One region of the Lysinibacillus sp. RC79 genome, then DNA from elsewhere that is predicted to be linked to it. Evidence: riboswitches for the same ligand, from Rfam matches in the RefSeq annotation. Region 1 holds a riboswitch; the other holds the start of a gene.
The links. Region 1 has a riboswitch for cobalamin ahead of cobT (nicotinate-nucleotide--dimethylbenzimidazole phosphoribosyltransferase). Riboswitches for the same ligand answer to the same signal wherever they lie in the genome.

Region 1 (4,730 bases):
AGCCGAACCAGCTCCAACTTCCATTATCGTTACTGGCTCCGTTCTATCTTTTATTTTATCGTATATGAATTCTGCAACAATCTCTGAAGGAATAGACATCCCAGGATGGCTAAAATAAGATTGCCATAGTGACACAGACTGCTGAGCATATAAACCTTCTTGTGACATTTCGCCCAAAAATATTTCATTTGCATGTTTAAGTGGCAACTTTAATAATTGCGTTGCTCCTGGCATTGTCTTCCCAACCACACTTTTTTCAAGTTGTAGTAAATCAGGGGATGGAATAGTTTGGGTAATCATATATCTAGTTCCCTGATTTTCATCTATTACTTTTTCCAAAATATTTTTTGAACATAACCAATTACACATTAACTCTAAAGGTCTTTTTGAAGTTGCAATATTATAACCTTTATTTTGTATAATCTCATCAATCGTCAAAGCTTTTGAACTACCGAAAATATTCTCCTTATTGAATATTTCACAAATAATACTAATTGCATACTGATTTAAAAAATTTAATCCTACTTTTAAATGAAGATCTTTTTCTTTATTTTCAATCCATTTATTAATATTCTCCAACTATTTTTCACTCCTTTCCCATAATTTCCAGCAAGTATATTCTGGGTAATTACCAATTTAAATACATTTAAACATATTTTTACATATACTTACACTTTTAACTATATTGACCATTTTCAGAGTTGTCAATATCCTAGAAAAAATATTTATTTTATCCATATAAAGGAGATAATAACAAGATATTACTCCTGCAACTTAAAACAAATCATTAATTTCTTAATTTTTTGATATTAAACATGACAAGAGCTCATTTTTTGATGTCGAAAAAAGAGATTGATAAAAAACGATTACCTTTAATGCGCCTGGATAGAAAAAAATGGAAAGGGGATTAATTTTTAATTTGCTAGAAATATCTTCTTAACATTGTAAAATATCTCCCGAAAATATATACAAAATACACATAACTAAACTTACTAATAAATTATTTATATGTAATTTATATCTCAAACTTAACAGAATTTACGCAAAAAAAAATCCGTAATTCCCGCAATTTTCTTAAGATTAATATTTCATTTACGAATATTTTGATTTGTAAATTTTTTTCTAATAAGTAGAATTTTATGTCAATTCGTGCTATTATGCCTTTATAATAATTAGATAGATAGGAGTGTTTAATTTGAGTATACTTACACCCAAAGAGTATAAAATTTTGCAAAAGATAGCTGAAGATAAAACAAATAATGATATTAGTGAGGAATTAGGAATTAGTAAGAGAACAGTTGAGCATCATATCTCTTCTATTATCCGAAAGCTAAACGTAGATTCTCGTGTTGGTGCGGTTGTCATAGCAATAAAATTAGGGCTTTTGCATATTTGAATTTGATACACTACAAACTTTCAATTTCTTTCCCCAAATATTATATATGTAACTTTAAATACATATCATGCTAATCTCGCTAACTTATTTTTAAAGAAAATAAAGCATGCAATTATTTATAGCATACTTTATCATTTAAATTTTTTTCTCATGCATTTTCTAGACAAGGGGTTATAAAATCCAATCATAAACTCCGTTTCATTAGAATCCTATAATAATCTGTTTACCTCATAATTTACCAAGTATTTATAAAATAACATTTAAACCTCACCTATCATTAAATGTGTAACATAAAAAATTATAAAATTAGTATTGGAGGGCATAGAACCTTTTAGAATGTTAAAGAATACTCTAAAGTAGTTAAAGCAGAGATTAAAAGAACAGAGTCAAGAGATATACCCAACTTAGTTCCTTTTCTCTACTTAAGCTTTTCCTATTTTATTAAGGTTTAATAGAAAAAGAATTCATAATCTATGATTACTTTTCTAACAGCAGTATAGATTCTTCTAATGTAGCCATATTTTTCATCATGGAGCAAGCTGCGTCCAATATAGGAAATGCTAAAGCTGCACCAGAGCCCTCGCCCAATCTCATATTCATCTGTAGCATCGGTTCAACCCCGAGCATTTCAGCAGCAATTTTTGCACCTGGTTCTTCAGAGGCATGAGAAGGAATGATATAGTCTTTTACGTTTGGTTCGAGTTCGTATGCAATAAGTGCAGCAATAGTAGAAATAAAGCCATCTATAACAACAGGTTTACGATGTGCGGCGGCAGCAAGTATCACTCCAGCCATAGCACCTATTTCTAACCCACCGACTTTTGCAAGAATATCAATAGCATCATCGCGATTTGGTTTATTTAATACAATAGCATTGTGAATGACTTCTACTTTATGTGCTATTCCCCCTGGTCCAACACCTGCACCGAAGCCTGTCACTTCATTCGGATGACATTCGCGAAGAACCGATAATATGGCAGCACTCGGCGTGGTATTGCCAATACCCATTTCACCTGTCCCGAGTACATTTATCCCCTTGTTTATTTCTTCCGTAGCTACCTCAATTCCTACTTCAATAGATTGAATGGCTTCTTCCCTTGACATAGCAGGACCTTTTGCCATATTGTCCGTTCCATATTTAATTTTTTTTAGGATGACACCAGCATCATGTGGAATATCTTCTTTTACGCCAACATCTACTGTGACAATTTTAGCATCTGTGATTTTTGCGATAGCACAGACACCAGTCCCTCCTCTAGGAAAATTTAATGTTTGAAAGACCGTCACATTTTGTGGATTAGATGTCACCCCTTCATCACAAACACCATGATCTGCGGCACAGACAATAATCGCTTTATTATCAATCACAGGAAATTGTTCGCCTGTAATTCCGGATAGTTGCACAGCAAGGGTCTCTAGTCTTCCCAAGCTTCCAGGAGGCTTGCAAAGTGCATCTATGCGTTCTCTTGCCTTCCCCGTCATTTTGTTGTCAGCACTTTGAATGTTTTGAATCGTCTGTTGTAATAATTGCATGAAAATTTCCCCTTTCTTTTTTGCCCTTGTTACTCGAAGATTGATTTAGAGAAAAAAATAAAAAGCCTGTAGTTTATTCCATAACAAATAAACTACAGACTTTTCCATCGTCTATATAATACGAAGCAGATAGGCAGGTCTCCTGGCTCAATTTCAACATTTCGTAGAACCTTCCCAGAACGATGCTAGTGGCATTCTCTATGAAACTCCCTTTTACAGTGGTGGGACCGCTAAAGCTTTTCACTTTATTCCCTATTCTCCCGCAATGGGCACCTAATGCTTTTATGCAATTACTTTAAATCTACGGGAAAGTGGTTTTTGTGTCAATATATTTGATTAAATGAAAAATTGTTCCAGGGATTCCTTCGAAAATTGATTCATATCGCGCCTACCCAACCATAATCCATTTTTTCTAGGTAAATTCCTAATCGTTCACAAGTAACGGATGCAATTAAGTTTCTTCTTTCCTAAAATTATAGTAGGGAAAGTAATTTTAGGATGTAAGTCTATTGAATAGAAATATGCTGATGACTAACATGAAAAATAACTACATTTCAAACTTAGCCTTCATTTTGCATTTTCCTAATCTCAACAATATTCTTCCAAATCGCTCTATCAACTTTGGCAAAACTACGTATGCTTGGCGTTGTATTTACTTCAAATAATACAGGTTTTCCTTCAAGATTTATTCCAAAATCAATGCCATATTCTCTACAAGGAAAGTGGGATGCTATTACTTCAGCTGCTAAAATTGAATCTTCTTTTAGAGAATCTATTGTTTGATCTTTCTTTGTATTATCCATCATCAAATAACCTGATAATAATTCATCCATCGATATTGCTTGAGAACCCCGATTTGAATTGACAATCCCATGATCCTCAGCTGCAATCCTTCCGTAAATTCCACCAATTACCCATTTTCCCTTTAGATTTTGAACATGAACACGAATGGATATTGAATCCCCATCAGGGGTTAGACTTTTGACCCCCTCCTGTATAATATAAATTCCGCTTAATCTACCGTGTTTCTCATATGGATGTAGAACTTGATGGAAATCCTCAATTGCTGCTACACACTTATTTATTTCTTCACCTTGCATGGTAAATCCGTTAAAACAATAGTGTCCATCTTTTCTTTTGTATACTTTATACATTGCTCTTCCTTGTCCAGTGCTATCATGTTTCACATAAATATACTCATACTTATTTAATAAATAGATTAGGTTTTCTAGACTGTAAAGTGTTGATTCTGGAATGCAGTTAGTTGTTAAAGGATTTTGTTTTAACAGTAAGAATTGTTCCCATTTTCCAAGTCCGTTTTTCAATAAACTCACCTCATTTAGTTAGATATTTTTATTTCTTTTGTATTAATAGTGTAGTCCTCCCCACTTATGGAGGTTACTGTATTGTATGTAAATAGATTTATCTTGCATGGGTGAGTGAGACTTGGTAACGCGACTAATATCTCCTATTTTTCTGTTAGAGTCAAAATAAATTTACTACACTAGAAAAGTAGCATTATGATTGTTCTCAATACATCCATTTTATTGATTTCAAAATCATTAGCTTCTAATATATTTGCCCTGCTAATCTTTACTTTTAGTCATATAGACATGTCGAGTATGGGGAGATGGGAGATATTGAAAAAAAGGACGAATTTTTTTAAAAAAATATATTCAGACAAACTTGAATTTTTAATGGAATCCCATAACGGTCTTTCCGCAAAAGTTGTAGAGGAAGTCGGTTTTAAAGGAATTTGGGCGAGTGGTCTATCGATATAAGGATCATTAGGTGTAAGAGA
Region 2 (4,730 bases), on a different contig from region 1:
GTGGATCAGTGACACCCATAAATGCGCTTTCCACATACTTAACCGGGAGTTTTTCCCATAATAGACGTGTAATTTTATAAAAATCACCATTTGCAGCTGGGTCACTGCCGCCTCGTGCAATTAATAAAATGGCAGTATCCTTATGTTCTTCTTCAGCATTAAAGCCGATTTCTGCTAAACGGTCTTCTAAAATAGCAAATATTTCATCATGGATACCTATTGTTTGGCCATATGTGAACGTAAGATTTGGATAATGCTCACGTGCATGTTCAATTTCTGCTGGAATATGCAGTTTTGAATGTCCAGCATGAAGAAGAATAATCGGAATAACATGTACCTCTGTAGCACCCTTCTTCACACAGTTCGTAATACCTTCTTCAATGTTTGGAGATGCAAACTCTAAGAAACATGTTTCCACTAAAAAGCTTTCATCAATACGAGGTGTCATTTGCTCGATAAACGTGCGTACCTCATCATTTCCTGCTGCTAAACGGCTCCCATGGCCGACAAATAAAATTGCTTTCATCTCATTACTCCTCACTAGTCGCCGCACGGAGCTGGCTCTACTTTTATTTTTGAAGACATATCCTGATACGTAAAATGTAGGATCTTTTTCACACGCTTAAAGTATTTAAACAAACGTTCATTTGGATGTGCATTTGCTTTATATTCTTCGATAATATCGGTGATAAGTCGGATGAGCTGTTCAGGCTCTAAGCCCTCAACAACTGGCTGAGCCGCATGTGCTGTACGGCCAACCGGCTTAGCACCAATAAAAACATCAAATTTACTTTTGCGATAAACAATGCCAATATCATCAAATACTGCTCGATAACATGCCATACCGCAGCCGTTAAAGCCAATATTTAATGTTTTCGGTAACGACATACCACCAAGCTTTTCTTGAATCTCTTCCGCATATGGAATCGAATCGGCCTTTTCCCCATAACAGAAGTCACAAGCCTTTAACGATAGCACGTCGCCAATTGGTGTTAGCAAAAAGCCAACTTCACGAAGCTTTGCGGTAATCTCTTCAGGCTCTGACGTTGGAATTTTCAAATGAATTTGATGGTCTGGTGTATACTCCATCGTTCCTTCCTCACCAACTACCTCAGCTAACGTCATCATTTGTTGAGGAGTAAAAAACTTATTGGCTACCCCTGGACTAACCGCTAATTCAAAAATAGATTCGATTTTTTGTTGAACACGCTTAGGTGTTACTTTCACCGCGCTTGTTCCATTCACCAGAGCAAGAGCAGCTGTCGCCATTTCGAGTGACGATTTTTTAGGCTTTGGTTGAGGTGTTATTGCTAAACTGGGCTTAATACGATTTGCATTGGGATCTGTATCAAAATCATTACGCGCTGCTCCTGTTTCTTGATTCATCGCCCATGGTTCATTTTCTTCCTTCAGTCGTTGATGTGGTCGTAACGGTTGTTTTTCTTCACCAAGTGTATATTTGCGCTGATAACCACGTGGCGTAATCATTTTATTGTCGTAGAAGAATGTTGTTGAATTCCCGATAATAACTGTTGTTAACATGCCGATATCATGTTCAAGCATTTCTGCTAAAGTCGTCATCGTAATTTCCTGACGGTCACGATACGCGCTTTTCACAAGCCCAACCGGTGTATCTGGCGAACGATATTCTAATAAAATTCGTTGAGCCTCTACGATTTGTCTCGTACGACGTCCACTTTTTGGGTTATAAAGAGCAATAACAAAATCCGCCATTGCTGCTGCTTCTACTCGTTTTGCAATTAAATTCCAAGGTGTTAAGTGGTCACTTAAACTAATGGTGCAGGCGTCATGCATAATTGGAGCACCTAGTAAACTTGCACACGAATTAATAGCTGAAATACCTGGAACAATTTCTACCTCGATACCAGTTGCTTCCGTCCAGCCTAGCTCGATCAATACCTCATACACTAATCCTGCCATTCCATAAACGCCTGCATCACCGCTGGAAATAACCGATACGATACTTCCTGCCTCTGCTTGACGCACCGCTTCCTGTGCACGTGAAACTTCCTCTGTCATACCAGTACTAATAATCGACTTTGCACTAACTAAATCCTGAATCAGTTCAACATAAGTTTTATAGCCTATGATCATATCACTTTGTTGTAGTGCCTCCACAGCACGAGTCGTAATATGTTTAAAGTCTCCAGGGCCAAAGCCAACTACGAAAATCTTACCTTTTTGCGCCATTTTGTTACCCCTCTTTCACCTTTTCAATACCTTTAATGGCTGTTGTTTGTGCTGTACGCTGCAACGAACCTTCACGCAATGTAAAAACATGCTCATTATGTAACGATTCATGATTTAAATCTTGTACGAGTGCCTTCGCATGCTCCGTTGTCGGCACACGGTACCAATTCCCCTGAGGATAAGCAATGACAACACAAGCATCCTTACACCTACCATTACAGCGGGTCCTTGTCGTATGTATTTCCTTATCAAGCGCTAGCAACTGTATTTCATCACGTATTGCCAATGTAATGTCCTCAGCATCTTTTTTCATACAGCTACTACCATTGCAAATAAAAAGATGTGTTTTCATCCCCTCTAAATTCCAAGTCGTCATAGTTGTTCTCCCCTCATTTGCTTTTAGGAAAAAGAAAAAACCTTTACTCTAGTCGAAGAGTAAAGGTTAAGTAGAAGCCAAATAAAAACGAATATATACAGGTACTCGCTCTCGCTTCAACTTCTCCCTCCGAAAAGTTTGCATGCATCATCCCATAAGCAGGTTTCCTGACTTAAGCTTCTTTTTACTATCGCGCCTTCCTAAGTTTTCACTAGTGGCATCCGCGATTTCATCAGCTATTACAGTAGCGGGGGCTGTATCGGATTTTCACCGATTTCCCTATTATCTTGAAAATATTCAAGCACTTATGGATGTTTTATATGAATTTATGATCTTTCATGTAATTGAAAACTGTTTCTATCATATCTTATTATTTTAAAAATTCAATATTTCTTTTTTAATTTGTGACAATTTTTTTAATATTTCATAGCAAAATGTGAAATCTCTATCTATTTATCAGAATTTTCGACATAGATCCTCAATTGAAAATTTTTTCATAAAAAGTATAGCATATATATGGAAAATCATGTTACACTTTGTCGTGAAATCTCACAACTTCATCTTTTTTCGGTGCGAATTGTTCATCATTTCGCTTAAAAGGGAAGCCGGTTCAAGTCCGGCGCGGTCCCGCCACTGTATTAGGGAGTTTTATAGATAATGTCACTGTCCAAAGGATGGGAAGGCTTATAAAACGTTGAACTAAAGCCAGGAGACCTGCCGAAAAATATGTGATCGTTTCAACCTACGAGGATAGGTGTGCGGCTTAGCAGACTAGAATTTTATTTGCTTTTTTTAGCTATGCACTTTTCCAAAGTTGGAGAAGTGTCTTTTTTATTTTCGCACGCTAATTCGAAAAATTTTAATGTGAGGAGGAGAGATTTTTGAAATTCTCAGCTTGGAAGCTTAGTTATTTCTTATTGGCATTTTTATTCGTGCCAAATCGTGCATTTGCGATGCATATTATGGAGGGCTTTTTGCCAATTGAATGGGCGATTTTTTGGTGGGTCGTATCGATTCCTTTTATTATTTTAGGATTACGTTCTATTCGTAAAACAATTGATGAAAATCCTGAAACAAAAATGATTTTAGGTCTATCGGGTGCCTTTGCCTTTGTGCTATCAGCCTTAAAAATCCCTTCTGTAACGGGGAGTTGCTCGCATCCAACTGGGGTTGGGCTTGGAACAGTTCTTTTTGGACCATTAGCGATGAGTGTTATCGGAACAATCGTATTATTATTCCAAGCTTTACTTTTAGCACATGGTGGGCTTACAACATTAGGTGCAAACACCTTTTCCATGGCAATTATGGGCCCTATTATCGCTTACTATGTATTTAAGGGCTCACAAAAAATGGGACTATCATTTTCCATCGCTGTCTTTTTAGCAGCAATGCTTGGTGACTTAGGTACATATATTGTCACTTCTGTACAATTAGCTCTTGCCTTCCCTTCTGAGGTCGGAGGCTTTATGGCTTCATTCACAAAGTTTGCTGGTATTTTTGCGTTAACACAAATCCCTCTTGCTGTTAGTGAAGGAATTTTAACAGTGATCGTTATGAACTTCCTGAAAAAATACAATGTGAGTGAATTAAAAGCTCTACGTGTTTTCTCAGCAAAGGAGGCACACTAAAATGAAAAAAAACTTACTGCTTTTAGCAGTTGTTGTGTTACTAGCAATCGTTCCCCTATTTATTCAAAAAGGCGCAGAATTCGAGGGTGCTGATGGCGAAGCGGAGGCAGCAATTGGTGAAATAGATGCTAACTATGAACCATGGTTTGAAAGCTTATGGGAGCCACCAAGCGGTGAAATTGAAAGCTTATTATTCGCACTACAAGCTGCTATTGGCGCTGGATTTATCGGCTATTTCATCGGCTTAATGCGCGGCAAACATAAAGAGGGTTAAGCGATGTTACTCATTGATAAGTATGCTTATATGAATAAACTAGCGTCTGTTCATCCGCTAGAAAAAATGACGTTATCCCTTGGACTACTTATATTGTCGCTTATCATGAGAGATGAACGAATTTCACTCATTACATTTATTGTGATGAGTGCTTTTATCATTTTAGGCGCAAAAATTCCTACAAAATACTATGCAAAATTACTATTGCTACCTGGATTTTTTTTACTATCAAGTTTAGTGT

Region 2: it holds a riboswitch for cobalamin, as region 1 does, so the genes downstream of both, ABH968_RS23935 ((2Fe-2S) ferredoxin domain-containing protein) here and cobT (nicotinate-nucleotide--dimethylbenzimidazole phosphoribosyltransferase) in region 1, are expected to answer to the same signal.

The regions. Positions count from the first base shown of each region.
Region 1 covers NZ_JBGCCD010000003.1:52,111-56,840, forward strand. The annotation lists gene ABH968_RS04015 (class I SAM-dependent methyltransferase) at 1-579, opposite strand, end outside; partial or broken gene ABH968_RS04020 (response regulator transcription factor) at 1,193-1,396, shown strand; gene cobT (nicotinate-nucleotide--dimethylbenzimidazole phosphoribosyltransferase) at 1,874-2,929, opposite strand; cobalamin riboswitch at 3,045-3,221, opposite strand; gene ABH968_RS04030 (YheC/YheD family protein) at 3,490-4,254, opposite strand; gene ABH968_RS04035 (hypothetical protein) at 4,570-4,710, shown strand.
Region 2 covers NZ_JBGCCD010000037.1:38,655-43,384, reverse strand. The annotation lists gene ABH968_RS23945 (sirohydrochlorin chelatase) at 1-526, opposite strand, end outside; gene cobJ (precorrin-3B C(17)-methyltransferase) at 541-2,211, opposite strand; gene ABH968_RS23935 ((2Fe-2S) ferredoxin domain-containing protein) at 2,216-2,587, opposite strand; cobalamin riboswitch at 2,727-2,911, opposite strand; cobalamin riboswitch at 3,139-3,323, shown strand; gene ABH968_RS23930 (energy-coupling factor ABC transporter permease) at 3,469-4,215, shown strand; gene ABH968_RS23925 (energy-coupling factor ABC transporter substrate-binding protein) at 4,217-4,489, shown strand; gene cbiQ (cobalt ECF transporter T component CbiQ) at 4,493-4,730, shown strand, end outside.